DNA from 3 places in the Janthinobacterium sp. BCJ23 genome. Region 1 is predicted to be linked to each of the others. Evidence: predicted binding sites of a transcription regulator. Region 1 holds the regulator's gene; each other region holds the start of a gene.
What was found. Region 1 encodes NrdR, which represses ribonucleotide reductase genes. Its sites were predicted from a motif close to CACNANATNTNGTG; they were not measured.

Region 1 (9,716 bases):
CTGGAAATTGCCGTCGCGACGGGAAATATAAGCAAGTGTCTTCCCGTCGGACGAGATCCGCGGGCTGATGTTGTAGGAGCCGCCAAACGTCACGCGCTTGGCTTCGCCACCGCTGGCCGACATACGGTAGATTTGTGGTCCGCCGCTGCGATCGCTGGTGAAGTAAATGCTTTGGCCATCGGCCGAGAATTGAGGTTCCGTATCGATGCCGCTGCTGGTGCTGGTGCGGCGCAAGCCGCTGCCGTCGGCATTGACGGTGTAGATCTGGGTATGGCCGTCGCGCGACAGGGCCACGGCCAGGCGCGAGCCGTCCGGGCTCCAGCTCGGCGCGGAATTGCTGCCTTTTTCATTCGACACGATGGTGCGCTGGCGCGTCACCAGGTTTTGCACGTAGACGATGGGCTTTTTCTTTTCAAACGACACATACGCGACCTTGGTGCCGTCCGGCGACCAGGCAGGCGAAATGATCGGCTCGTTCGAGCGCAGCGCGACCTGGATGCCTTCGCCATCGGCGTCGGCCACTTCCAGCCGGTATTCGCGGCCCGATTGTGTGACGTAGGCGATGCGCGTGGCGAACGCGCCCTTGACGCCCGTCAGCTTTTCATAGATGTCGTCGGCGATCTTGTGCGCCAGCAAGCGGTTGAACTGCGGCGCGGCCGCATTGTTCATGCTGGAAATCTGCGCGCCCTTGATGGTGTCGAACAGCTTGTAGCGCACGTCCAGGCGGCCATCGGCCATGCTTTGCACGGTGCCGGCCGCCAGCGCGTCGGCGCCGCGCGACTTCCACTGTTCGTAGCTGACGGGTGCCGTTTCCGATACGGGCGCATCGGCATCGATCAGCTTGAACACGCCGCTGCGCGCCAGGTCGGCCTTGATAATGCCCGACAGCGATTGCGGCGCCGCCGATTCATTGACGAAGCTGGCGACAGCCACCGGAATCTGGTTGCTGCCGATCCCCGTAATCTCCACGCGCAACTGCGCCTGGGCGCTGGACGCTCCCAGCACCAGGCTGGCGCAGAGCACGACATAGCTCATTTTTTTCATGGTCATCATTTAGGCAAATCCTTCATCTCGAATATGAGTTCAATCTCGCGTTCCACGGTGCCGTCTTTTTTCTTCGGCAGTGGCGACGATTTATTAATGGCGTTTTCCACCGAGCTGTCATACGCCGGCAGGCCGCTACTTTTAATCTTTCGGACCGAAATAATTTCCCCAGTTGGCAGTTGCTCGATCTTGAACACGGCGCGCGGGTTGCCCGGCACGTCCGTGCTACCGCTGTACGCGATATTGCTCTTGATCTTGCTCGTCAGGGCAGCGACATAGCCGCTGTCCTTGCGTGGCGCGGTCGATTTCTCGGCCGTGCCCGTCGTGCCGGCGCCCGCCGCACCCGTGATGCGGCTCATTTCCGCAGCGCGTGCCTTGTCGGCGGCTTTTTTCTCTTCCGCCGCTTTTTTCGCCTTGGCAGCTTTTTCCGCCGCCGCTTTTTTATCGGACAGTTCCTTCTCGGCTTTTTCTTCCGCCGCTTTTTCTTTCTCTTTGGCCTGCTTGGCTTTCTCCAGCTTGTCGGCCTTTTCTTTTTCCAGCTTTTCAGCCTTGTCTTTTTCTTTCTGCTTCTGTTTTTCCAGTTCGCGCTTTTCTTCCTCGCGTTCCTTCTGTTCCTGCTTGCGGCGCTCTTCCGCTGCCGCTTTCTCTTTTTCTTCCTTCAGCTTGGCCTTCTTGCGCTCAAGGGCGATCTCCGCCTCGCGCAGGTCGACCTTCGGCTCGGGCGCGGCCACCGGCGGCGGTGGCGGCGGGGCCGGCTGTTCCACTTCCGGTTCCGGCGGCGGGGCCGGTGTCGGCTCCGGTTCCGTCGCCACTTCGGGCGGCGGCGCGGCCGTCTGCACCTTCATGTCCCACACTTCCGCTTCGACGGCGACAGGTTCCGTATTTTGCCAGTGTACGCCCACCCACAGGAAAAACAGCAGCCCAAGGTGCATCGCCAGCGCTAGGCCCAGCGAGGGCCAGCGGCTGCGTTCGCGCGGCACGCTGTAGGGCTTGCCGAGTACATGGTCGATTTGTTTGTTCTGCAAAGTCTAGTCTATCTAAAAACGGTCAAGTCTGGAAACAGGATGCTGCGCTTACTTGGTGGCCAGGCCAACGCGGGTAATGCCCATCTTTTTCGCTTCCGAAATGAGCTGGATCACATCGTCGTACTTGCTTTCCTTGTCGCCCGCGATCATCACGGGATAGTCGGGATTGCTCTCGTGCAAACCGCGCAGCTTGCGCAGCAGGGCGTCGCGGTTCGGTTCCGTTTCCGGCGACAGCTGTTCCTTGCCGATGACGCCGATCGACAGTGAACCATTCGGTTTCAGCACGATCTGAATATAGTCATCGGGCGGTTTGGCCGACTTTTCCGCGTTGGGCAAGTTCACCACGCTGGGATTGTTCGACGACGGCATCACCATGAAAATGATCAGCAGCACCAGCATCACGTCGATGTACGGCACGACGTTGATTTCGGACTTGAACTTGCGGCCACGGCCGCCGCGCATGCCGCCGCTATTGAATGAGGAACCCATGGACGCTGCCCCCTCTTAGCGCGACTGGCGCTGCAAGATGTTGGAGAATTCCTCGACGAAGCTCTCGAAGCGGATCGCCAGGCGGTCGATGTCATGCGAAAAACGGTTGTAGGCGACGACGGCGGGAATCGCGGCGAACAGGCCGATGGCGGTGGCGATCAGCGCTTCGGCAATGCCGGGCGCGACGGCGGCCAGGGTGGCTTGCTGCACGTTGGCCAGGCCGCGGAAGGCGTTCATGATGCCCCAGACGGTACCGAGCAGGCCGATGTATGGCGAGACGGAACCGACGGAAGCGAGGAAGGCCAGATGCGATTCGAGCACGTCCATTTCACGCTGGAAGGCGGCGCGCATGGCGCGGCGTGCGCCGTCGAGCACGGCGCCGACGTCCAGCGCTTCACGCGAACCGTAGGAAGCCTTGCCCTTGATGAATTCGCCCATGCCTGCGTCGAAGATGCGGGCCAGCGCGCCGCTCTGGTCGCGGTTGCCGCTGGCGTTCTGGTGCAGCGCATGCAGGTTGCCGCCGGCCCAGAAGCTGCGTTCGAATTCGATGGTTTGCTTGCGCGCCTGGCGCACGGCAAACATCTTGCGGAAAATGTAGGTCCAGCTGGTCAGGGAAATCAGCAGCAGCAGGGCCATGATCAGTTGCACGATCAAATGGGCATTGGAGATGAGCGCGAGGAAAGAAAGATCTTGTGTAACGTTCATTGGCTGGCAGTCTGTTGGGTGAATTGTCCGGAGGTGGCGGGTAGGGCTCAGGCGGCGCGCATGCGGGCCGCGACTGCATCAGGCACGGCGCGCGGACGCAGTGCCGAATCGACGCAGCCGATCTTGACGCGGGCCGTGTTGAGCAGGCGGTCGCCGCACCAGGCTTGTTGCAGGAAAACGATGGAGGCGCGCCCCATTTTTTCTATGTTTAAGGTTAATCTTACCGTGTCATCGAGCCTGGCTGGCGCATGATAGTCGGCGTTGACGCTTTTGACAACGAACATTGCGTCGTGCTGTTCCAGCAATTCCTGCTGGCCCACGTCGATGGCGCGCAGCCATTCGGTGCGCGCGCGCTCGAAGAATTTCAGGTAGTTAGCGTAATAGACGATGCCGCCGGCGTCGGTGTCTTCATAGTAGACACGTACGTTCCAGGTAAAGACTGAAGGCATGTTTATTGCGCCAGTAGTGAGATTGAGCAACATTTTACGCGATTTTTCTTCTTGTGACTGTGGGCGCTTGCTGGAAAGCCATGCAAAAGCTGCATATAAGTTGCACCGCAGCATTGTAAAACGGAGAGCTGCAATGGCAAGCCCCGTAACATACGCTTACATGCCTGAGCAAAGTTTACATCCAGCTTAAGACGATGGGCCGGCGCTGCCCGGGCGGCGATTATAGCCGCACGCTTGCATTCCTTGCTCAATTTGGGCACTTAACTTACAATTTGCATTCCATTACGTCTCACGTGACTGGCGAAAAGTCGGGCGATCTCCATGAGTGGCGATCGGCAATCCGGCGAAAGGTGGGCACCCACCGGGAAACGTGAGATTTTTCATCAGCCGTTCGCCTGGGTAGCCACTATGGAAAAGCACGAAGAGGCTGCCTGTCCAATGTTGTTATTCACTTAACGCCGGCTCCCCTCATTCGATCCAATCTGCCAGTACAAGCACCCTCATACTTGGAGTTTTTACATGTTTGCAAAAGATCACACCCTCGCCAACGTCGATCCTGAATTGTTCGCCGTCATTCAAAAAGAGAACACGCGCCAGCACGATCACATCGAACTGATCGCGTCGGAGAACTACACGTCGCCAGCCGTAATGGAAGCGCAAGGCTCGCAGCTGACGAACAAGTACGCCGAAGGCTATCCAGGCAAGCGCTACTACGGTGGCTGCGAATACGTCGACGTGGCCGAGCAACTGGCCATCGACCGTGTCAAGCAGCTGTTCGGCGCCGAATGCGCGAACGTGCAGCCGAACTCCGGCTCGCAAGCGAACCAGGGCGTGTTCTTTGCCATGTTGAAACCAGGCGACCTGATCATGGGTATGTCGCTGGCCGAAGGCGGCCACCTGACCCACGGCATGCCGCTGAACATGTCCGGCAAATGGTTTGACGTCGTCTCCTACGGTTTGACGGCGGAAGAAGACATCGACTACGAGGCAATGGAGCGCCTGGCCCGCGAACGCAAGCCGAAGCTGATCATCGCCGGCGCGTCCGCGTTCTCGAAAAAGATCGACTTCGAACGCTTCAGCAAGATCGCCAAGGAAGTTGGCGCCTACTTCATGGTCGACATGGCCCACTACGCCGGCCTGATCGCCGCCGGCCTGTACCCGAACCCGGTGCCGTTCGCCGACTTCGTCACCTCGACCACGCACAAATCGTTGCGCGGCCCGCGCGGCGGCATCATCCTGATGAAGGCCGAACACGAAAAAGCCATCAACTCGGCCATCTTCCCTGGCATCCAGGGCGGCCCGCTGATGCACGTGATCGCCGGCAAGGCCGTCGCTTTCAAGGAAGCGCTGAGCCCTGAATTCGTCGAATACCAGAAGCAAGTGATCAAGAACGCCGACGTGCTGGCGAAAACCCTGATCAAGCGCGGCCTGCGCATCGTTTCCGGTGGCACCGAATCGCACGTCATGCTGGTCGACCTGCGCGCCAAGAACCTGACGGGCAAGGAAGCCGAAGCCATCCTCGGTTCCGCGCACATCACCTGCAACAAGAACGGTATCCCGAACGACCCGCAAAAACCATTCGTCACTTCGGGCATCCGCCTGGGCAGCCCGGCGATGACGACGCGCGGTTTCAAGGAAGCGCAAGCGGAAGAAGTGGGCAACCTGATCGCCGACGTGCTGGACAATCCGCATGACGCCGCCACCATCGAGCGTGTGAAAGCGGCCGTGAAAGTCCTGGCCGACGCGCACCCTGTGTACGCCGCATAATAATTTGTCCAGAATGTGTCATACGGAGTAAGATTCTGTATGACACATTCCTTCGTGCCCAAGGGCGCCCGGAGTGATTCGGGCGCCCTTTGCACAAGGACGGCGATTTCCCGTAATTATTACTATAAAGTTGTAACCAGCCCATGAAATGTCCATTTTGCCAGCACGGCGACACCCAGGTTCTCGATACGCGCGTATCGGAGGAAGGGGATGCCATTCGGCGCCGCCGCCGCTGCGGCAAATGCGACAAGCGTTTTACCACGTACGAGCGCATTGAACTTATCATGCCGGCCGTCGTCAAAAAGAATGGCAGCCGGACGGAGTTCGCTGCGGATAAGTTGCGCGGCAGTTTGATGCTGGCCTTGCGCAAGCGTCCCGTTGCGGCCGCCTCCGTGGACACGGCCATCGCGTCCATCCAGGAAAAACTGCTGACCAGCGGCCTGCGCGAAGTCGATTCCGGCTATATCGGCGAACTCGTCATGCAGGAACTCAAGCGCCTCGACAAGATCGCCTACATCCGCTTCGCCTCCGTGTACAAAAATTTCGAAGACCTGGCCGAGTTCCAGGATGCGATTGCCGAAGTGGGGCAGGCGCGCAAGCCCTGACCTTCGGCTTCTTGTTCACCTTAGTGAAGGCGGGGCTGCTTATGCGCTCCGTTTTCACCACGCCAAGGTTTGCCTGGCAAGCGGTCTGATCAATCCCAACGCTGTTCTTCTCGACTTATCGCCGTGCTGTTTGCGCCAGCGCAGACCCGGTTTTTTGCGCACGCCTATCTTGTAGCTGGGCCGCCTGTTCCTGCGACTCTTTCTGCGGAAGGGAGTAGCGCATGCGCAATAGCGGTCGCACTATGTTTCCTGTGGGGGGCAGCAGCCTCGTCGAGGTGCTGGTGTCGCTGCTGCTGTTGGCGCTGGGTCTGCTGGGCGCCAGCATCCTGCAACTGCACTCGCTGCGCGCGCGTCATGAGTCGGGGCTATTGTCGGCGGGCGTGCAACTGGCTGCCGGCATAGCCGAACGCATGCGCGCGAACAGCGTGCTCATGAATGGCCCCGATGCTGGCAATCCCTACCTGAACGTGGCCTACGCGGCGGCGGACGACGCTGAAGCGGGCGGCGGTGCGCCTGACTGCTTCGGCGCCACTGTCTGCAGCGCGGCCGAACTGGCGCAATTCGATATCGCCGAATGGAAGCAGCGGCTGCATGCGGCCTTGCCCGGCGCGCGCCTGCATATCTGCCGCGACACGTCCGCGTGGGATGCCGCCGCCCAAGGCTTGCAGTGGGCGTGCAGCGGCGGCAAGGGCGCGCCCATCGTCATCAAGCTGGGCTGGCGCGCCCGCCTGTCCGATGGCTCGTCCGCCGTGAATGCGGCAGGCGAATCGCTGCCCAGGCTGGCATTCCAGCTGGGCGGAGGCGGCGCATGAACGAGGTCCTGTATCGGCATCGCGGCATGAGCCTCGTCGAATTGCTGGTGGCCCTGTCGCTGGGCGCGCTGCTGATGCTGGCCGCCAGTAGTGTGCTGCTGGCCGCCAGCGGCAGTTATGGCGACCAGTCCGCCAGCGCGCGCTTGGACGATAACGGCCGCTATGCACTCGACACCATCGCCCGCGCCGTGCGCCAGACGGCGTACGTAAACTGGGACAGCAGCGCCGCGCCCGTCGCCCATGCCGATTACGACAGCGCCAATGTGGCCGGGCTCGACGCGCGCAGCCTGGGCAAGAACAGCGAGGGCATCAGCGGCGCGCTGTCCGGCGCCCTGCATGGCAGCGACGTGCTGGCTTTGCGCTATTACGGCGCCGGCAAGGAAGAGGGTGGCGACGGTTCCGTGCTCAATTGCGCGGGCTTCGGCGTGGGCGCCGCGCAAACGCAGGCGCAGCGGGGCTGGAGCATTTTCTATGTAGCGCAAGGCGCCGATGGCGATGGCGAGCTGCGCTGCAAATACCGTGGTGCGAACGGTTGGGGCGCGGACGCCATCATTCGCGGCGTCGACGGTTTTCAGGTGCTGTATGGTCTCGACACGGATACGCCGCCCGATGGCGTGGCGAACCGCTATGTCAACGCCAGCGCGCTCGACGCCTACGATGCGGCATTGGTACTGGAGGGCGCGGATGCGGCCGCGCGCCAGCGCGATCTGTACCGGCGCACGCACTGGAAGCGCGTGGCCAGCGTGCGCGTGGCGCTGTTGCTGCATGGCGAGGCGGGCCAGGCGGACAAGATGGCGGAACTGGGGCCGGCGCAGTTCGACCTGTTCGGCAAGGTGTATGCCGAGGCGCACGCGGCCGGCGACACGGGCGTGCGCATTGCGCGCACATCCTTGCCCGCCGCGACGCGCTCGCGGCTGCGGCAGCTGGTGCAGACGAGCATCATGCTGCGCAACGGGCCGGCCTAGGCGGGCGGCGCGATGGCTGGCAGGCGCGTTCGCCGGTGCGAACCTTGGTGTACATCTTGCGTACGCCACGGTGGCGCGACCCTCGTGTATGTGCTGTGCCTGCTGGTGATCATCTTGTTGCTGGGCATATCGGCGGCGCAGATGGCCTTGCAGGGCGAAAAGGCGGCACGCGGCGAGCGCGACCGGCAGATCGCGTTTCAGGCGGCGGAGGAGGCATTGGTGGATGCGCAGAACGATATCGAAGGCTTGCCTGGCGCGCCGGGACGCAGCAGCCTCTTCGCGCCAGGTAGTGCGGCAGGGTTCGCGGACGGCTGCGGCGAGGGCGGCGCACTGGGCCTGTGCCTGCCCGCCGCCCCGGACGCACCGGCGCTGTGGCTGAGCACGGACCTCGATGGCGCCGAAGCTGGCAGCCGCACGGTGCCATACGGCCAGTTTACGGGCGCCGCCATGCAGACGGGGCAGGGTTTTCTGCCGTCGCGCCGGCCCCGCTATCTGATCGAACTGCTGCCGTTTCATCCGCCCGGCGCGCAGGCTGCGGCAGCGGCCGGCGGTATGGCCGTGGAAAGCTATGTGTACCGCATCACGGCTATCGGTTTTGGCGCGCAGGAAAGCACGCAAGTCGTGCTGCAAAGTTATTACCGCAAGCAGGCGGCGGGAGCGGGGCCATGAGGGCTTTGACGTTTGCCTGGCTGCTGTTCGGCTGGATTGTCCTGGCTTGCGGCGGCGCCATCGCTGCTCCGCTCCCGGTGGTGCTGGCGCGGGCCGACGCGGGTTTGCATGGCGCCAGGGTGCCGCCGAATCTGCTGATCAACCTGTCCCTCACGCATGCGGCCGCCGCTGCCGCGCATGGCGGCGACTATGCGCCGCAGCGCGAGTACGCAGGGTACTTCCATGCGCGCATGTGCTACAGCTATCCGTACCGCAGCAAGGATGGCGTCATGCTGCCGGACTTGCGCGTAGCGACCGCTTACTTTTCCGTGCTGAAACCGGCCGATGCCTTGCACGGCTGCGGCGGTGACAGTTTCAGCGGCAATTTTCTCAACTGGGCCAGTGCCAGCATGCTCGACATCGTCCGCTATGCGCTGACGGGCGGCGACCGCGTCATCGACGAAGTGCGCAAGACGGTGCTGCAGCGCGCCTTCCTGCCCGATGCGGACAAGCCCATCGACTTCTTTGCCCACCCTGTCTTTTTCCCGCGCAAGGTCCTGCAGACCGGCGTGGCGGCCGCGACACCGTTTGCGCTGGCGCAACTGGCCATCGTTTCTTGCCGCAACCGCTTGCTGTTCGGCGACGCCAGCTTGCCCTCGGGCAGCAGTTGCGACGCGCCCGGCGCTACGGCCTCGCACGGCGTGTTCCTCGCGCGCGTGCGCGTTTGCGACACGGAAGAGGGGCCGTTGCGCGACGACTTGTGCCTCGCATATGGCAAGAACTACAAGCCGGTGGGCGCCGTGCAGCGCCATGGCGGCAGGGTGCGCGTAGGCGTGTTCGGCCACTTGAACGGCCAGCCCGCCAGCGCCGGCCCCGTGTATGGCGGCGTGCTGCGCGCGCCACTGGCCCACGTGGGCAGGCAGCGCTGGGCGGCGCCCGATTTTATGCCGCAAGACAATGCCGACGCCGAGTGGAATCCCGCCAACGGCGTGTATGCGACTCAATCTACGTCTCAAGCTGCGGGCCCTGGCGGCGGGGTGACCGCTTACATCAATGGCTTGGGCCGCGGCAATGCCGGGCATCCCGGTGTGTACGCGAAGGCGGCGCCGCTGGCTGAATTGCTGTACGAATCGCTGCGCTACCTGCAGGGACGGCAGGCGAGCCCTGTGGTGCCGCCCGCCACGGCCCCGCCTGCCATCGACGATGG
Region 2 (9,716 bases), on a different contig from region 1:
GCAGGCGAAAAAGAGCCTGAACGTGAAGTAAATCAGGCTGCCATGAAAAAAACCTCCGCACCAGCGATGGCGCGGAGGTTTTTTTTATGGCAGGGTGGCCTTAGCGGGCGTTAAAACCCATCCAACCCTTCTCCGTCTGGCGGAAGCTCAGCGTGTAGATGCGGGTCAGCTCATCGCCTTTCTTCAGCTGGCGGCTGATGATGGCGCCGTAATTGTCTTGCACGAGCTGGTCCGACCATTGCATCAGGTTATCGAAACGCTCGGCCGTCATCGCCGCCTGGCGCGCCAGCAGCGGCGCGGGAATCGCCTTCTTTTCCAGTTGCTGCACCCAGAATTCGCGGAAGACCTTGTTCTCTCCGCCCATGCCGCGCGCCATCAGGCCCAGGCCCATGGTCATGCCCACGGTGCCGTCCGTTTTCGCCTCAGCCTCGAGCTTGTCGGCCACGTCGGCCAGCAATTCCAGGTAGCCCACCTTGGCGCGCAGCACGGCCGAGCCCTTGATTTCATATTGTTCGTTCTCTTTCCAGCCGTTCAGCTTTTCCAGCTTCGCGATGTCGAAGTACTCCTTGTACAGGTCATAGCTTTGGATGGACGTGCGGAAATACTCCTCGTACGTGGATTGCGAGGGCGCGTCTTTCATGCAGCCGCTTAATACGGTGCAGGCGGCCAACAGGAGAAAGGTCCAGGAAATTTTTTTGAAAGAAAACATGGCGGTGGGGGGCGAGTGGCGAAAAGTGAAAGATTGTTGCTCTATGGACATAATTATAGGGCTGGCTCATCCAGATGGCAACGTGGCTGCGGCGCGGCGACCGTGCGCCGCAGGAAAGATTGCTGAAATCTTGAGGGTGCGCCACCCCGCCGCGCCCGAGGCGCGATATCATGGCAGGCTTGCGGTGTCGGCTGGCGGCGAATTGCCTGCAGCCCATACTGTCGCTTGAATCGCGCTTGCCGGCTATGGTGTAAACTTAAACTATGCAGATCTATTTCTTTTTCATCGCCGCCCTGTTGTATGCGGCGTGCGCGGTGCTTCCCTCGTCCCGTGCCCGGCTCATTGCCGGCCTGACCGGCGTCGCCTGGCTGGCGCACGCCGCCACCCTGTGGTTCGACCTGATGGCGCCGGGCACCTTGCGCTTCGGTTTTTCCGCCATGCTGTCGGCCGCGCTGTGGGTTTCCGTGGGCGCCTACTGGATAGAGAACCGCAATTTCAGCCTGGACGGACTGCGCCGCATGGTCATGCCCAGCGCCGTCCTCGCCATCGGCCTGGCCTGGGCCTTTCCTGGCAGCCAGGTCAGCATGGAAGGCAAGTCGGCCGTCTTCGGCTGGCATATTGCCGTGGCCGTGCTCGCCTACAGCACCCTGACGATTGCCGCTTTTCACGCCGTGCTGATGGCGTTGCAGGAATCGCGTTTGCATACGCGCAGCGAAAGCCGCGGCTTCATCGGCACGGCGCTGGACCAGCTGCCAGCCCTGCTGACGATGGAAAAGCTGCTGTTCCGCATGATCGGCCTGGGTTTTATTTTGCTCAGCCTGACCGTGCTGTCGGGCATCGTGTTTTCTGAGCAACTGTTTGGCAAGGCCCTCAACTGGGATCACAAATCCGTGTTTACCATGCTGTCGTGGCTGCTGTTTGCCTCGCTGCTGGCAGGTCGGCGCTTTCGCGGCTGGCGCGGCAAGACGGCCCTGAGCTTTACCCTGGCCGGTTTCGCCACCTTGCTGCTGGCCTATGTCGGCAGCCGTTTTGTACTGGAAGTGGTTTTACACCGAGGATTCGCATGACACGTGTTTTATTCTGGCTGGCGCTGGTGTTCCTGGTGCTGTTTGCGATCCGCAGCAAGATCCGTGGCATGCAGCAGCGCGCCCGCGCGCAGCAGCAACAGCAGCCGAACCCGTTTGCGCCGCCCGGCCGGCCGCAGGAATTGCCTGATGCCGAGCTGATGCTGTGCTGCGCCCACTGCGGCGTGTACTACCCGGCCTCCGAAAACGTGCAGGCCAAGGGCCACGATTACTGCAGCCACGCGCACGCCACCTTGTAAGGGCAGGCCCGCAGGTGCGCTCGCGTTGCTCATCCGTATCGTAACGTCCTCCGGCCTCCGTCCGGCGTAGCATCTGCATGAGGCGGTTCGCCGCCGCCATTGCGGAAAGGCGCGCTTCCATGTCCCGTCCCAATCTTGGTCCGGATACCGTGACCGCCACCGGCATGCCGCCGGCGCCGCAACTGAGCGGCAACTCGCTGCCCATGCAGGCGCTGCGCGCGCAGATCGGCCGCATCGCCCGCTGTGGCGCGCCGGTGGCCATCCGCGGCGAATCGGGCACGGGCAAGGAACTGGCGGCGCGCGCCATCCATGCCCAGGGCGCGCGCGCCAGCTTCCCGTTTATCGCCGTCAACTGCGGCGCCATTCCCGAAGCGCTGATGGAGGCGGAATTCTTCGGCTGCCGCCCGGGCGCTTATACGGGCGCGCGGCACGAACGCCAGGGTTTGTTCCAGGCGGCCCATGGCGGCAGCCTGTTGCTCGATGAAGTCGACGACCTGCCGCTGGCCATGCAGGTAAAGCTGTTGCGCGTGCTGCAGGAGCGCCGCGTGCGCAAGCTGGGCGGCAGTAATGACGAAGCCGTCGACGTGCGCATCCTGTGCGCGAGCCAGCATGGCCTGGCGCGCGGCGTGGCCGCCGGCACGTTCCGCCAGGACCTGTTTTACCGGCTCAACGTGATCGAGTTGGCGTTGCCGCCGCTGCGCGAGCGGCGCGGCGATCTGCAGGTATTATGTGAGGTGATCCTCGCGCGCCTGTCGCCACGCCGGACCGTGAGCCTGGCGCCGCCGGTGCTGGCGGCCCTGGGTGCGTATGCGTTTCCCGGCAATGTGCGTGAACTGGAAAACGTGCTGGAGCGGGCGCTGGCGTTTGCCGACGGCGGCGTGATCGCGCTCGACGGGCTGGCCTTGCCATCCACGGCGGGCGGCATGCCCTTGCGGGCGGCGCCGGCACTGCCGGCACTGCCGGACTTGCCGGAGCGGCAACTGTGCCTGCCCGGCATGGCCGCGCATGGCGTGGCCCTCGTCCTGCCGCTCGACGTGTATTTGCGCCAGGCCGAGCGCGACATGATCATGCTGGCGCTGGCACAGGCGCGCTACCACCGCGCAAGGGCGGCGCGCCAGCTGGGCTTGAGCGTGCGCCAGTTGCGTTACCGCATGCAGAAATTGACGATACAGGAAGCTTTACTTGATGAGCGGATGGACGATAGATGAAGACGGCTGGTGCGATGGCGCGCTGCGCTATGACTCGCCGCACCACGATGCGCGCCCGGACGGTGCACAAGTCGACTTGCTGGTGATCCATAACATCAGCTTGCCTGGCGGCCACTTTGGCGGGCCGCATGTGTCGGACTTGTTTACGGGCCGGGTAGATTATAATGCCCATCCTTCTTTCGCCGACCTGCGTGGCGTGCAGGTGTCGGCGCACTTTTTTGTGCGGCGCGATGGTGCGTTGTTGCAATATGTTTCTACTGATCAACGTGCCTGGCATGCGGGCGCGTCCATGTTCGAAGGACGCCCGCAGTGCAATGGCTATTCCATCGGTATCGAAATGGAAGGCGCGGACGATGTGCCCTTCCAGCGGCGGCAATACCATGTGCTGGCGGCGCTGACGGCTGCGCTGGTGGCGCGCTACGGGCTGTCGCAAGTGCGCGGCCACGAGCATATCGCACCGGGGAGGAAGACGGATCCGGGGCCGTTTTTTGACTGGCATTTTTATCAAAAATGCTGGCTGGAAACCTTGCACGGGCAGCCTGCGTTAGCGCTTACTTCGCGGGGATTGGGCTTTCCATCCACACCCTGAAAAGTCAACCGAAATCGTATATGAAAATACAAAAAATTACGCCGGCGGATGCCGGAAAACTATTGCATCACCCTCCGATGGGTACTACAATTAGTGCAGAAGTTGGATGTAAAGACTATATCTAGTGCCATCACAGACGTTTTCAGAATTATTGTCAAAGCTACCCGGATTGCTGATAAAGCACTGGAACTGGCGGTTTATCACCCTTGATCGTGTTTCGCGCCAGCCGGGCAGTACGGTGTGGCGATATGGCTTCTGACTCTGTTTTATGCATTAAGAATTTACTATTTAGCAACAAATACCTGAAGAAACCCTGACCATCGGGCGTTCTATTCAACAACACACGCGGCAGCAAAACTGCAGGCTGACTTTAGCTGACAACGGGAGCTTCAATGCAATCACCACAAGATATTTCCATCCATCCAACGCCAGTATCGCCAGCGCCAGGCGCGGCCAACAGCGTGGCGAGCACGGGCGCGGCATTGGGCGACTATCGCATCATCCGCCGCAACGGTGCGGTGGTGGCATTTGAGCCTTCGAAGATCGCGATCGCCATGACCAAGGCGTTTTTGGCCGTTAACGGCGGCCAGGGCGCAGCCTCGGCACGCATCCGCGAACTGGTGGAACAGCTGACCGACGGCGTCGTCGCCGCGCTGGTGCGCCGCCATCCGGGCGGCGGCACCTTCCATATCGAAGACGTGCAAGACCAGGTGGAACTGTCGCTGATGCGTTCGGGCGAGCACGACGTGGCGCGTGCCTACGTGCTGTACCGCGCCAAGCACATGGAAGAGCGCCGCCTGCAGAAGGAAGCGCAAGGCGCGTCCGCCCAAGTGACCGCGCCCCAGCTGAACGTCACCGACAACGGCGTGCGCCGCCTGCTGGACATGCAGGAAGTGCGCGACCTGATCAACGCCGCCTGCGCCGGCCTGGAAAAGCACGTCGATGCCGACGCCATCCTGGCTGAAACGGTGAAAAACCTGTACGACGGCGTGCCTGTCGAAGAGCTGCACAAGTCGGCCATCCTGGCGGCGCGCGCGCTGATGGAAAAAGATCCGGCCTACAGCCAGGTCACGGCCCGCATCCTGCTGCACACGGTGCGCAAGGAAGTGTTCGGCAAGGAAGTGCCGCAAGCGGCCGCTGCCGCCGAATACCTGACGTATTTCCCGCAATACATTGCCAAGGGTATCGCCGCTGAGCTGCTGAACCCGGTACTCGCCAGTTTCGACCTGGAGCGCCTGGCGAAAGCCATCGTGGCCGACCGCGACTTGCAATTCGGCTATATCGGTCTGCAAACCCTGTATGACCGCTACTTCCTGCACATCCAGGATGTGCGCATCGAAATGCCGCAGGCGTTCTACATGCGCGTGGCCATGGGCCTGGCGCTGAACGAAGCGGACCGCGAAGCGTGCGCCATCGAGTTCTACAGCCTGCTGTCCTCGTTCGACTTCATGAGCTCGACGCCGACCCTGTTCAACTCGGGCACCCTGCGCTCGCAGCTGTCGTCGTGCTACCTGAGCACCGTCTCCGATGACCTGGAAGGCATCTACGACGCCATCAAGGACAATGCGCTGCTGGCCAAGTTCGCCGGCGGCCTGGGCAACGACTGGACGCCAGTGCGCGCCCTGGGCGCCCACATCAAGGGCACCAACGGCAAGTCGCAAGGCGTGGTACCGTTCCTGAAAGTGGTCAACGACACGGCCGTGGCAGTCAACCAGGGCGGCAAACGCAAGGGCGCCGTCTGCGCCTACCTGGAAACCTGGCACATGGACATCGAGGAATTCCTCGACCTGCGCAAGAACACGGGCGACGACCGCCGCCGCACGCACGACATGAACACGGCGAACTGGATTCCCGACATGTTCATGAAGCGCGTCATGGAAAAAGGCGACTGGACCCTGTTCTCGCCATCGGACACGCCAGACCTGCACGACAAGGTCGGCAAGGCCTTTGAACAGGCTTACCTGGGCTACGAAGCCAAGGCCGCCGCCGGCGAAATCCGCGTCTTCAAGAAGATCGCCGCGCTGGACCTGTGGCGCAAGATGCTGTCGATGCTGTTTGAAACGGGCCACCCATGGATCACGTTCAAGGATCCTTGCAACATCCGCAGCCCGCAGTCGCACGTCGGCGTCGTCCACAGCTCGAACCTGTGCACGGAAATCACGCTGAACACGGGTCCTGACGAAATCGCCGTCTGCAACCTCGGTTCCGTCAACATGCCGGCGCACATGAAGGAAGGCAAGCTCGATCACGTCAAGCTGGCCAAGACCATCCGCACCGCCATGCGCATGCTCGACAACGTCATCGACATCAATTACTACGCCGTCGACAAGGCGCGCAATTCGAACATGCGCCACCGTCCGGTCGGCATGGGCGTGATGGGCTTCCAGGACTGCCTGCACATGATGCGCGTGCCGTTCGCCTCGGACGCCGCCGTATCGTTTGCCGACACCTCGATGGAAGCCGTCTGCTACTACGCCTACCTGGCGTCGACGGAACTGGCCGAAGAGCGCGGCCGCTATGAGTCGTACGCCGGCTCGCTGTGGGACCGCGGCATCCTGCCGCAAGACTCGGTCAAACTGCTGGCCGAAGAGCGCGGCGGCTACCTGGAAGTTGATTCCTCGTCGGCCATGGACTGGACGCCGGTGCGCGAACGCATCGCCAAGTTCGGCATGCGCAACTCGAACTGCGTGGCGATCGCCCCGACGGCGACGATCTCGAACATCATCGGCGTGTCGGCCTGTATCGAGCCGACGTTCCAGAACCTGTACGTGAAATCGAACCTGTCGGGCGAATTCACCGAGATCAACGGCTACCTGGTGCGCGACCTGAAGGCGCGCGACCTGTGGGATGAAGTCATGATCTCCGACCTGAAGTACTTCGACGGCTCGCTGGTGAAGATCGACCGCATCCCGCAAGACCTGCGCGATATCTACGCCACGGCCTTTGAAGTGTCGCCAAGCTGGCTGGTGGAAGCGGCTTCGCGTCGCCAGAAGTGGATCGACCAGGCCCAGTCGCTGAACATCTACATGGCTGGCGCATCGGGCAAGAAACTGGACGAAACCTACAAGCTGGCATGGCTGCGTGGCCTGAAAACCACGTACTACCTGCGTACCATCGCCGCTACCCACATGGAGAAATCGACCTCCAAGACGGGCGCCCTGAACGCCGTGGCAGTCGACGGCGGCATGTCGGCCAGCGCACAAAGCGCCCAGGCAGCGGTCGTGGCGGCAGCAGCGGTGGCCGTGGCACCAGTGGTGGCGGCGGCAGCGGACGACGCCGATGGCGAAGCCTGCTACCTGCGCCCAGGTGATGACGGCTTTGAAGAGTGCGAAGCCTGCCAGTAAGATTTTAGTTGTCAGCCCAGAGCGTCTGGGCTGATTCAATGTTGTCAATATCCGCATTGTCCGATTCAACGGGCCTGTTGCGGATCGCCGGCTCGCCGGCATGGAAAGGAAGAAGAATATGTCGTTGTCCTGGGATGATGAAACCACGTCGGCAGCTGTGCCGCGTCCGGCGCAGCAAGCGCCATTGGGAAATACCGAATTGAACCTGCCGGCAGGTGCCGAGCCGTCCGAAGCGAACGCCGAGCAAGTGGCGCGCCGCGTGAATGCCGACGACAAGCGCATCATCAATGGCAAGACGGACGTCAACCAGCTGGTGCCGTTCAAGTACAAATGGGCATGGGACAAATACCTGGCCGGCTGCGCCAACCACTGGATGCCGCAGGAAGTGAACATGCAGCGCGATATCGAGCTGTGGAAGAATCCGAACGGCCTGACGGACGACGAGCGCCGCCTGGTCAAGCGCAACCTGGGCTTCTTCGTGACGGCCGACTCGCTGGCCGCCAACAATATCGTGCTGGGCACCTACCGCCACATCACGGCGCCCGAGTGCCGCCAGTACCTGCTGCGCCAGGCGTTCGAGGAAGCGATCCACACGCACGCCTACCAGTACATCGTCGAATCGCTGGGCCTGGACGAAGGCGAGATCTTCAACGCCTACAACGAAGTCAAGTCGATCCGCGACAAGGATGAATTCCTGATCCCGTTCATCAACACCCTGACCGACCCTGCGTTCGTCACCGGCACGGTGGAAAACGATCAGAAGCTGCTCAAATCCCTGATCGTGTTTGCCTGCCTGATGGAAGGCTTGTTCTTCTACGTCGGCTTCACGCAGATCCTGGCGTTGGGCCGCCAGAACAAGATGATGGGCGCGGCCGAGCAGTACCAGTACATCCTGCGCGACGAATCGATGCACTGCAACTTCGGCATCGACTTGATCAACACGATCAAGATGGAAAACCCGCAGCTGTGGACGGCCGAATTCCGCGAAGAGATTAAAGTGTTGTTCATGCAGGCCGTGGAACTGGAATACGCATACGCGGAAGACACCATGCCGCGCGGCGTGCTGGGTCTGAACGCGCCGATGTTCAAGGGCTATTTGCGCTTCATCGCCAACCGCCGCGCGCAGCAGATCGGCATCGAGCCGCTGTTCGCCCAGGAAGAAAATCCATTCCCGTGGATGAGCGAAATGATCGACATGAAGAAGGAACGCAACTTCTTCGAGACGCGCGTGACGGAATACCAGACCGGCGGCGCGCTGAACTGGGAATAAGCCAGCCGATAGCGTCACAAGTCATGTATGTAACAAAGGCCTCGCAAATGCGGGGCCTTTTGCTATCTGGAGAGCTTATTGCATCGGGCTCACACGGTCGGGATGGTGCCGCCCGTGATCAGCACGCGCTTGTCCTTGAAATCGGTATTCATGCGCCGATTTCCAGGGCCTGGATGCGATTGCTGGCGAGCGTGAAGACAAAGCGCAGCGCCAGCGGGCTGCCGGGGAAACTGCCGCTGACGCTGCCGGTGACCACGCAGCGCACGCCCTGGGTGTCGGCCGAGATGGGGCTGACGGTGGCGCCGTACTGCTGGCTGCCAGCTTCTTTCCAGGCCTGGATGGCGGCATGGCCCGCGTGGGTCCGGCCTTCATCGTGAACGACGCCATCGGCGGCGAAGCACTGCGCCACGGCCTTGCTATCGTGATGCTTGTCGGCGCTAAAGTAGTCGCCGACGATGGCCGGCATGAGGAGAGACATGGTGCTTCCTTTCAATGGAGAGGCAGGGAGCGACCATCATATGGCGTTCAATTGCAGAGAAATAGTAGCGTAGGGGTGATAGGCTTTACACTTCAGGTTCATTATTGGCGGCGTGATCGCGCATGAAAACGAACTCTCTCGATGGCATCCGTACCTTTCTCGCGGTCGCCGAGCGCAAAAGTTTCAGCGCCGCGGCACTGCAGCTTGGCGTGACGGTGACGGCCGTCAGCAAGGCGGTCAAGGTGATGGAGCGCCAGCATGGCGTGCTGCTCTTCAAGCGCAATACGCGCAATGTCGCCTTTACCGAAGCCGGCGCGGGCCTGTACGCCAGCCTGGCCGGCGCCACCCGGCAGATCGATGACGCCTTCGCCGCGCTGACCATGTTTCGCGACCGGCCCGCCGGCCATTTGCGGCTGACGGTGCCGCGCGCGCTGGGCGCGCTGGTGATGCGCGCATTGATACCGCGTTTTCGCGGCAGCTATCCTGACGTGACCATCGACCTGTCGCTCGACGATGGCGCGGTCGATCTGCTGGCGCACGGTTACGACGCCGGCATTCGCCTGGGACAGTCGGTGGAGCAGGAGATGGTGGCCGTACGCCTGACGGGGGACTTGCGCTGGTCCGTGGTTGGCGCGCCCGGCTACTTCGAGCGGAAAGGGCGGCCGCTGATTCCGGAAGACCTGATGCGCCACGATACGCTGGCCTATCGCTTCCATACTTCCGGCGCCTTGCACCGCTGGCGCTTCGTGCGCGATGGCGAGGAATTTCTGGTGGAAACGGGCGCACCCGTGGTC
Region 3 (9,716 bases), on a different contig from region 1:
GCCTGCGGCCACTGCCGCCATTGAGTGCCGCCACTGCGCACCGCCAGCTCTCCGCCTACCCTCCCCGCGCGCCCCGGTCGCGCAGATGCGCCAGCACCCGGCGCGGTCCCAGCGCCTGCAGGTCGAACGGCGGCAACTCGATGGCATCGAGCGTATTCTTGAACAGCAAGCCCAGCTCCGTATCACCTTCCAGGCTCAAACGGCGGCTGAAGAACAGCGTGTCCGGATCTTCCTGGCGCCGCGCCAGCAGCATCAAGTCATGCACGCTGGCGGCGATGCACAGGTCCGGCACGTCCACATAGCGCTCGGCCACAAACACCGTTCCCTGCCACTCGAAATCGAAGGCGATGCCCGCGTCCAGCAGCCGCAAGCGCAGGCTGCGCCCTTCCAGGCTGCTTCGCACGTCGTCGGGCAATTGCGGCGCCAGCAGGCGGTTCAAGCCTTGCACGAACAGCCACGAGGCGGGATACGGCGGCAGCTTGGACAGCAATTCGGCCAGCGGTTCGGGCAGCCGGTATGACGCGGCGGGCTTGCTCATGGGAGGCTTGGCCGGGACGGGCAATCTTTCCAGTTGATCTTGCATGGTGCTTCCTTTCGATGCGTTCAATGGGCGGCGTGCTGGTGCTGTTCCATGCCAGGCTGGCCGTGCCAGTAGCCGTCGCAGGCGCCGGCCGGCTGGCAAGCCGCCAGCTGGGCCTGGGCGCCGATGCCGCTGACCTGGCCGCGGCGGGCGCGGTCGAAGATGGCGATGACTTGTTCCGTATGCATGGCTTGCGGGCTGATGCGCGCCACGGACACGCCCATGTCGCGCATGGCGTCGAGTTCGCGCACCAGGTTGTAGACGAGCGCCGACTGCGTCTGCGTGCCATTCAACACGAGGAACGGCACTTCGTCGCGCGTGCGCAGCAGCAGGCCGTCCGGCTCTTCCAGGCAGCTGTAGCCGCAATCGTCCTTCGGCAGGTTGCGGTTGCGCGCCGTGAAGCAGCGCGCGGAAAACGCCAGCGGCATGCGGCCGTAGGCGAATACCTCCGTCTCCAGCCCTTCCGGTTTCTGGCGCTGCATCTCGGCCAGCGCCGTCTGTCCCATTTCCAGCGGCATCACCCAGCGCCGCGCCCCGAGGCGCGCCAGCAATTGCAGGCTGGGGCCATTGAACAGGTTCAGATGGGGACCGGCGACGAAGGGCGTGCCCTTTTCCATGCAGTGCACGGCGCCCATGTCGTTGGCCTCGACGCCGTAGCGGCCATTGCCCGTGATGCGGCGCAGGGTCGCCAGTTCAGCACCCGCCTCGATCAGCGCCTGCGTCGACAACACCACTTCCTTGCCGGCGGCGGCCAGCATGTCGGCGATATCGAGCCAGTCGGCCAGGCGCACCTCGTGCCGGCGCGAGCAGACGGTTTCGCCCAGGTACACGATATCGGCGGCCGTGGTGGCGATCTGCTGGTAAAACTCGAAAACGGTGGCGCGCGGCCAGTAGTAGAGCAAAGGGCCCAAAGAAAGCTTCAGCATGTTCATCCTTTATTTCCAAGATCTATGGTAGGCACCCAAGGTGTGCTGCTGGCCCTCGGCCAGCTTGTCCATGGACGCCATCCAGGCCGGCTTGACGGCGTAGCGCGCATTGCCTTCGCGGCAGGCGTCGATCGCTTCGCGCCACACGCGCGTCACCTGCGCCACGTAGGCGGGGCTGCGCTGGCGTCCTTCGATCTTCACGGCGCGCACGCCCATGGCGATCAGCTGCGGCAGCAGCGCCAGCGTGTTCAGGCTGGCCGGCTCCTCGATCGCGTAATACTCTTCGTCGTTGACTTCGAAACGTCCCTTGCACAGGGTCGGATAGCTGGCGTTTTCGCCTGGGGCATAGCGGTCGATCAGCACGCCGTTCAGGCGCGATTCGAGGCCGTTCGGTGTTTCCAGCCAGCGCACGGATTTCGCCGGCGAGCACACGCCGTGGGTGTTCGGCGCCTCGCCCGTCGCATACGACGACAGCGCGCAGCGCCCTTCGACCATCACGCACAGGCTGCCGAAGCCGAAGACCTCGATCTCGACTTCCGTCTTGGCGATCAGTTGCTCGACCTGCGCCATCGACAGCACGCGCGGCAGCACGGCGCGGGCGATGCCGAAGTGCTCATGGTAAAAATTGATCGCTTCGTAGTTGGTGGCCGAACCTTGCACGGACAGGTGCAAACGCAGCTGCGGGTGGTGCTCGCTTGCATACGCCATCAGGCCCGGATCGGCCACGATCATGGCGTCGATACCGGCCTGCGCGGCGCGGTCGATGGCGCTGCGCCAGACGGCCCAGTTGTGCGGCTGCGGATAGGTGTTCAGCGCCAGCAGCACCTTGCGTCCATATTGGTGGGCGTAGCGCACGCCCTCGGCGATGGCCTTCTCGTCGAAATTGAGGCCGGCGAAATTGCGCGCATTGGTGGCGTCGCGAAAACCCAGGTAGACGGTATCGGCGCCATTGTCGATGGCCGCTTTCAAGGCAGGCAGGCTGCCGGCGGGGCAGACCAGTTCCAGCGGTCCGGCCACGCGGGTGGCGGTGGTTGATTCAAGCATCATGGTGTTCACAGTCCTGTATCGGCTCAGGGTGCAGACTATAGCCCCGCCCATACCGCCCAGTCCTTGACGCAGGTGAAGGAATGCATGCATGGCTGGCGCGCGTTCAACTTGCTTGACCTGGCTGTAAAATGCCCCACTTTTCTCCCTCACCGATTCCCCGCCATGCCCCACAAACCGCTGCTGCTATTCCTGCTCACCCTATTCCTCACCGTGCTGCAAATACAGTGGGCTTCGCCCGCCGACGGCTATGTCGAAGAAACGCTCTCCGTGCTCTCGCCCGAGGCGCTGGGCGTCTGGGCCGGCGTGCTGCTGCTGTTCCTGCAAGCCGTCTTCGCCCGCCGCGCCATGCCCGTGCTGCGCCAGGCCGGCATCTGCACGGGCCTGCTGGCCGTCTACTGGCTGCTGGCGAACTACGTCACGTTCGACGCGCGCGTGGCCAGCTGGAGCACCTTCTCGGCACGGGAAATCTGGGCGCACGTGCTGCCCGCCTCCGTCGCCAGCATCGCCGTCTGCGGCGCCATGTACTTTGGCCTGAGCTGCTTCATCCCGCGCCTGGGCCGCGCAAAAAAAAGCCGCTGACGCGCTTTCTTCACCTGCATCAAGGATTCGTCACGCAACTGCACGCGCCCTTTGACGCCACTATATTTAGTGATTAATCTCCATAAAAACACCGCATGTTGTGTTTATTGGAGGTTTCATGACGACAAATGCAGTTTCCCCCACACGCGGCCAGGTCGACGTCGCCGCGTCCATCAATGAATACCTGGACCGGCGCGACTGGCGTGTCAACGCCAACGCCAACCAGGGCTACTCGCTGGGCGGCCTGATACTCAACGTGTCGGGCAAGGTCATCGCCAACTACTGGCTCGACCAGGTGTATCCGCCGGAAGTGGGCGCGGCGCACCGCGAAGCGGCGCTGCACATCCACGACCTCGACATGCTGGCCGGCTATTGCGCCGGCTGGTCGCTGCGCACCCTGCTGCACGAAGGCTTGAATGGCGTGCCGGGCAAGATCGAATCGGGCCCGCCGAAACACATGTCGAGCGCCATTGGCCAGATCGTCAACTTCCTCGGCACCCTGCAAAACGAGTGGGCCGGCGCGCAGGCGTTCAGCTCCTTCGACACCTACATGGCGCCCTACATCCGCAAGGACAGCCTGTGCTACGAAGACGTGCGCCAGTACATGCAGGAACTGATCTTCAACCTCAACGTGCCATCGCGCTGGGGCACGCAGACGCCGTTCACCAACCTCACCTTCGACTGGGTCTGCCCGGACGATTTGCGCGAGCAGATTCCCGTCATCGCCGGCCAGGAAATGGACTTCAGCTATGGCGAGCTGCAGACGGAAATGGACATGATCAACCGCGCCTATATCGAAATCATGATGGCGGGCGACGCCAAGGGCCGGGTCTTCACCTTCCCCATCCCCACCTACAACATCACCGAGGATTTCGACTGGCATAGCAACAACGCGGAGCGCCTGTTCGAGATGACGGCCCGCTATGGCCTGCCCTACTTCCAGAATTTCATCAATTCGGAACTCAAGCCGAACATGATACGTTCCATGTGCTGCCGCTTGCAGCTGGACTTGCGCGAACTGCTCAAACGGGGCAATGGCCTGTTTGGTTCCGCCGAGCAGACGGGTTCCCTGGGCGTGGTCACCATCAACTGCGCGCGCCTGGGCCACTTGTGGCGCGGCGACGAGCCAGCGCTGATGGCGGACCTGGACCGCCTGCTGGAACTGGGCAAGACCAGCCTGGAAATCAAGCGCCGCACCATCGAGGAACTGATGCAGCAAGGCCTGTTCCCGTACACGAAACGCTACCTGGGCACCTTGCGCAATCACTTTTCCACCCTGGGCGTGAACGGCATCAACGAGATGATCCGCAATTTCAGCGGCGACGCTTACGACATCACGGTGCCGGAAGGCCATGCGCTGGCCGTGCGCCTGCTCGACCACGTGCGCGCCCGCATGGTGCAATTCCAGGAAGAGACGGGCCATATGTACAACCTGGAGGCGACGCCGGCCGAAGGCACGACCTACCGCTTCGCGCGCGAAGACCGCAAGCGCTATCCGGCCATCCTGCAGGCGGGCACGGTCGACAATCCGTACTACACGAATTCGTCGCAACTGCCCGTCGGCCATACGGACGACCCGTTCGAAGCGCTGGAATTGCAGGACGCGCTGCAGCGCAAGTACACGGGCGGCACGGTGCTGCACCTGTACATGACGGAAGCGCTGTCGGATGCCAACGCCTGCCGCGAACTGGTGAAACGCGCGCTGAGCCGCTTCTCGCTGCCCTACATCACCGTCACGCCCACGTTTTCCATCTGCCCGCGCCACGGCTACCTGGCCGGAAAACATGAATTCTGCCCCACCTGCGACGCGGAACTGATCGCCCGCAAGCAGTCCGATCTCGCTCACCCACTCAAGGAAACGCCATGAACGTACGTCCCGACTTCACTCCCGCCATCACCCTGCTCGATACGGAACGCCAGCGCTGCGAAATCTGGACGCGCGTGATGGGCTACCACCGCCCCGTCGCCTCGTTCAACATCGGCAAACAGGGCGAATTCCACGAGCGCCAGTATTTTACGGAAGCGAGCGCCCGGCTTGGCCAGCCCGCCTGCCATGGCGTTTGAGCTGAAAGTGGGCGGCCTGACGCCCTTTTCCGCCACCGACTACCCGGGCAAGCTGGCGGCCGTGGTGTTCGTGCAGGGCTGCCCCTGGCGCTGCGGCTATTGCCACAATCCGCACTTGCAGGCGCGCACGCCGGAAGGCGCCATGCCCTGGCAGGACGTCCTGACCTGGCTGCGCCGCCGCGTGGGCCTGGTCGATGCCGTCGTCTTCAGCGGCGGCGAAGCGTGCATGGACCCGGCGCTGGCGCGCGCCATGCAGGACGCCAGGGCACTGGGATTCGGCATCGGCCTGCACACGGCCTGCATCTATCCGCAACGCCTGCAGGAAGTGCTGCCCCTGGTCGACTGGGTCGGCTTCGATATCAAGGCGCCGTTTGCCGACTATCGTCATGTGACCCGCGTGGCCGGCAGCGGCGACCCGGCGCGCGCCTGCCTCGATGCCATCCTCGCCAGCGGCGTGGCCTACGAATGCCGCACCACCACCCACCCGGACCTGCTGCCGGACGAACAATTGCTGGCCCTGGCCGCCACCCTGGCCGCGAAAGGTGTCGACAACTACGTGCTGCAGCAGTTCCGCGCCGAAGGCTGCGCGGACGCGGCGCTGGCTGGCCGCCCCCTGCACGGCTATCCGGCGGCGACGACTTTGGCGCAAATCGGCGCCATGTTTCCGCGATTTACATTCCGTAATCATGGCAGTTGATCCTGCGGCACAAAAATTACTGAAAGCGTCACAAAATTCCCCGATCTGCAACGCTGAAATGTCTTGCGTACTGTAATGTATCAACTGTGCCGCGCGCCATGCGCAGCCCATCAGATTCCTCACTCCGCATTACAGATAAGCGTCATCCATGAACGATTTCACCGCAGTCAGTCCAGGCATCCCTTCCACCCACGCCGACATCCTGTACGGCCCGACGCGACCGGATCTGCTGCGCGAGGAAGTACTGGCCGACCTGCTGGAAGCGACGGCCCGCCGCTGCCCCGAGCAAATCGCCCTGATCGATGGCGAACGCCGCATCACGTATGCGCAGCTCGATGCGCAAGCCAGCTTGGCCGCAATGCGCCTGGTGGCGGCCGGCGTCAAGCCCGGCGACATCGTGGGCCTGTGGCTGCCGCGCGGTGCCCCTCTGCTGCTGATGCAGGCGGCCATCGCCAAGTCGGGCGCCGCCTGGCTGCCCGTCGATGAAGACACGCCCGTCGAGCGCCTGCAGGTGTGCCTCGATGACGCAAACGGCTTTGGTGTCGTCAGCTGCGCCCAATTCGCGCCGCGCCTGGCCGAGGCAGGCATCGGCCGCCCCGTATGGACGGCGGAAAGCCTGCTGGCCCCCGCCGCGCCAGGCGAACTGCTGCCCGCGCGCGCAACCGTGCTGCCCGAGCACCCGGCCTATGTGATCTACACGTCCGGCTCCACGGGCAAGCCCAAGGGCATATTGATCAATCAGCGCAGCATCTGCCACTTCCTGCGCAGCGAAAACGCCGTGCTGGAAGTGACGCAAGCCGACACCGTCTACCAGGGCTTTTCCGTCGCCTTCGACATGTCGTTCGAGGAAATCTGGATCGCCTACCTGGTGGGCGCCACCCTGTGGCTGGGCCCCAAGGAGATGTCGGGCGACCCGGAAGCGCTGCCGCGCGCACTGGCCGACAACCACGTGACGGTGCTGCACGCCGTACCAACCTTGCTGGCCCTGTTCGCCGAGGAAGTACCGAGCCTGCGCCTGATCAACCTGGGCGGCGAGATGTGCCCGGAATCGCTCGTCGAGCGCTGGTCGCGTCCGGGCCGCGCCATGTTCAACACCTATGGTCCCACGGAAGCGACCGTCTCGTGCAGCCTGGCGCGCCTGCGCCCCGGCGAGCCTGTGACCATCGGTACGCCGCTGCCCAACTACGGCTTGCTGGTGCTGCAGGTGGCCGAGCCGGGAGAAAACCGTCCATTGACTTTGCTGGCGCGCGGCGAGACGGGTGAGCTGTGCATCATCGGCCCCGGCCTGGCCGAGGGCTACCTGGGCCGGCCCGACCTGACGGTGGAAAAATTCCTGCCCAATCCCTGGAGCACGGGCCCCGACGATGCGCGCCTGTACCGCACGGGCGACCTGGCGCGCATCGATGCGGACGGCCAGGTGCTGTGCCTGGGCCGCGCCGACGACCAGGTGAAGATTCGCGGCTTCCGCGTGGAACTGGGCGAGATCGAAGCCGTGCTGGCGCAGCAACCGGGCGTGGGCACGGTGGCCGTCCTGCTGCGCAAGGATGACGGCATCGACCAGCTGGTGGCCTACATCGTCGGCAGCGACGAGGCGCCGGCCGACGCCTTGGCCGTGAAAACCCTGCGCGCGGCCCTGAACCTGCACCTGCCGCCCTACATGGTGCCGGGCCGTTTTGAATTGCTGCCGCTGATGCCGCGCCTGACCTCGGGCAAGATCGACAGAAAAGCATTGAAAGCCATGCCACTGTCGGCACCGCCGCCTGGCGAAGCAGGTGTATCGGACATGCCGGAAACGCCGGCCGAAGCGGCCCTGTTCGCGGCGCTGGCCAAGCTGTTCCCGGGCCAGGCGATCTTGCGCCAGCTGGACTTCTTCAGCGACCTCGGTGGCCACTCCTTCCTGGCCGCCCGCCTGGCATCCGCCCTGCGCGCCGATCCGGCCTACGCCCACATGACGGTGCGCGATATTTACCAGAACCGGCAGATCGGCAAGATCGCCGCCGTGCTCAATGAAGCGCCGGCGCTGGCCACGCCGGAAGCGGAGTGGACGCCGCCATCGACGTGGAAGCGCTGGACCTGCGGCGCGGCGCAGGCGGCGGCCGTGCCGGGCCTCGTCACCCTGCGCATGGCGCAGTGGATGGCGCCGTTCTTCACCTATCACTTTTTCACGGGCGACACGGGCGACACCGTGTCGCGCGCCATCGCCGCCTCGATCGGCGTGTTCCTGCTGGCGACCCTGGCCGAATTTGCCATTGCGATTGCCGGCAAGTGGCTGATCGCCGGACGCTTGAAGCCGGGCAGCTATCCGCTGTGGGGCGTTACCTACTACCGCTGGTGGCTGGCCGACCGCCTGGTCGAATCGGCGCCCGCCTACCTGCTCAGCGGCTCGTCCCTGAACAGCTGGTGGCTGCGCGCTCTCGGCGCGAAAGTGGGCAAGGAAGTCGTCATCGGCTCGATGACCCTGCGCGCGCCCGACCTGCTGTCCATCGGCGACAACGTCAGCGTGGGCAATGCCGTCAACTTTGAAAACGCCCGGGTCGAACGGGGCCGTTTGCTGCTGGGCCAGATCGACATCGGCGACGATGCCTGCATCAGCTCTTACGCGATTTTGGAAGGCAATACCACGGTGGGCGCGTTTGGCCACCTGGAAGGCCAGTCCGCGCTGGCCGATGGCGCCGCGGTACCGGCCGGACGCGTGTACACGGGGTCGCCCGCGCGCGACATTGGCGCGTTCGACCCTGCCAGCCACCCACCGCGCCCCGCCGTCTCGCGCCTGCGCCTGACGGGAGAAACCGTGTTCTTCTGCTTCGGCATGGTCCTCATCGCCGTGCTGTTCTTCATGCCCGTCTTCCCCAGCTTCGTGCTGATCGACTGGTTCGACGAGCGCGAAATGATGCCGTGGCTGCAGGGCCGCGACGTGACGACCCAGCTGGCCCGCTACTTCCTGCTGGCCTTCCCCGCCAGCGCCGTGCTGATCGTGCTCACCGCCCTGCTGTCGGCCGCCATCCGCTGGGGTGCGCTGCCCCGCTTGAAGCCGGGCAGCTCCCCCGTGCACAGCAATATCTATTGCGCCAAGTGGCTGGTCAGCCATATCCAGGAATCGAGCCTGAACGTCCTGCACGGCATCTACGCCACCGTGTACGCGCCGTACTGGTACCGCCTGCTGGGCGCCAAGGTGGGCAAGGGTGCCGAGATTTCCACGGCCCTGGGCGTCGTGCCCGACATGCTGACCCTGGGCGACGACACCTTCATCGCCGACGCCGTCATGCTGGGCGACGAGCAGATCGACGGCGGCTGGATGACCATGCGCCCCACTGTCATCTCGCACCGCAGCTTCGTCGGCAACGGCAGCTACATCCCGGATGGCACGGTGCTGCCCGAGCACGTGCTGATCGGCGTGCACACGCATGCGCCGCGCAATGAGCAGATGCACAGCGGCGATACGTGGCTCGGCTCCCCGCCCATACATTTGCCCGCGCGCGAACAGGTCAGCGGCTTTGCCGAGCACCTGACGTTCAAGCCATCGCTGTTGCGCCGCCTGGGCCGCAGCCTGATCGAAGCGTTCCGCATCGTCGCGCCGCACGCCGTGGTGATCGCCGTCGGCTATACCCTCGTGCTGGACGTGATGCCAATCGCGGGTGCCGGGCGCTGGGGTGAAGTGGTGAGCGACCTGGCCATTGCCGGCCTAGCCTACGGCATCGGCAATTTCCTGGTCGTCGTGCTGTTCAAGTGGCTGCTGCTGGGACGCTACCGCAAGCACGCGGCGCCCATGTGGACGCCATTCGTGTGGATTTCCGAAGGCGTGACCAATCTGTATGAAGGCATC

Region 2: the regulator NrdR is predicted to act here: its motif matches at 3,944-3,957, upstream of AC54AG_RS03790 (ribonucleoside-diphosphate reductase subunit alpha).
Region 3: the regulator NrdR is predicted to act here: its motif matches at 3,191-3,204, upstream of AC54AG_RS15370 (ribonucleoside triphosphate reductase).

The regions. Positions count from the first base shown of each region.
Region 1 covers NZ_JCAQAW010000009.1:197,092-206,807, reverse strand. Annotated here, with positions in the region: gene tolB (Tol-Pal system beta propeller repeat protein TolB) at 1-1,044, opposite strand, end outside; gene tolA (cell envelope integrity protein TolA) at 1,050-2,069, opposite strand; gene AC54AG_RS24000 (ExbD/TolR family protein) at 2,118-2,558, opposite strand; gene tolQ (protein TolQ) at 2,574-3,263, opposite strand; gene ybgC (tol-pal system-associated acyl-CoA thioesterase) at 3,311-3,712, opposite strand; ZMP/ZTP riboswitch at 3,996-4,120, shown strand; gene glyA (serine hydroxymethyltransferase) at 4,232-5,479, shown strand; gene nrdR (transcriptional regulator NrdR) at 5,623-6,084, shown strand; gene pilV (type IV pilus modification protein PilV) at 6,306-6,896, shown strand; gene AC54AG_RS23970 (PilW family protein) at 6,893-7,861, shown strand; gene AC54AG_RS23965 (pilus assembly PilX family protein) at 7,946-8,530, shown strand; gene AC54AG_RS23960 (pilus assembly protein) at 8,527-9,716, shown strand, end outside.
Region 2 covers NZ_JCAQAW010000001.1:833,430-843,145, reverse strand. Annotated here, with positions in the region: gene AC54AG_RS03825 (ABC transporter substrate-binding protein) at 1-31, shown strand, start outside; gene AC54AG_RS03820 (hypothetical protein) at 101-640, opposite strand; gene AC54AG_RS03815 (hypothetical protein) at 639-938, shown strand; gene AC54AG_RS03810 (cytochrome C assembly family protein) at 973-1,776, shown strand; gene AC54AG_RS03805 (PP0621 family protein) at 1,773-2,033, shown strand; gene AC54AG_RS03800 (sigma 54-interacting transcriptional regulator) at 2,153-3,241, shown strand; gene ampD (1,6-anhydro-N-acetylmuramyl-L-alanine amidase AmpD) at 3,219-3,830, shown strand; gene AC54AG_RS03790 (ribonucleoside-diphosphate reductase subunit alpha) at 4,223-7,174, shown strand; gene AC54AG_RS03785 (ribonucleotide-diphosphate reductase subunit beta) at 7,293-8,444, shown strand; gene AC54AG_RS03780 (nuclear transport factor 2 family protein) at 8,593-8,922, opposite strand; gene AC54AG_RS03775 (LysR family transcriptional regulator) at 9,045-9,716, shown strand, end outside.
Region 3 covers NZ_JCAQAW010000004.1:252,275-261,990, reverse strand. Annotated here, with positions in the region: gene AC54AG_RS15395 (heavy-metal-associated domain-containing protein) at 1-24, shown strand, start outside; gene ubiT (ubiquinone anaerobic biosynthesis accessory factor UbiT) at 56-583, opposite strand; gene ubiV (ubiquinone anaerobic biosynthesis protein UbiV) at 604-1,506, opposite strand; gene ubiU (ubiquinone anaerobic biosynthesis protein UbiU) at 1,516-2,553, opposite strand; gene AC54AG_RS15375 (hypothetical protein) at 2,716-3,132, shown strand; gene AC54AG_RS15370 (ribonucleoside triphosphate reductase) at 3,251-4,999, shown strand; gene nrdD (anaerobic ribonucleoside-triphosphate reductase) at 4,996-5,196, shown strand; gene AC54AG_RS15360 (anaerobic ribonucleoside-triphosphate reductase activating protein) at 5,186-5,893, shown strand; gene AC54AG_RS15355 (Pls/PosA family non-ribosomal peptide synthetase) at 6,042-9,716, shown strand, end outside.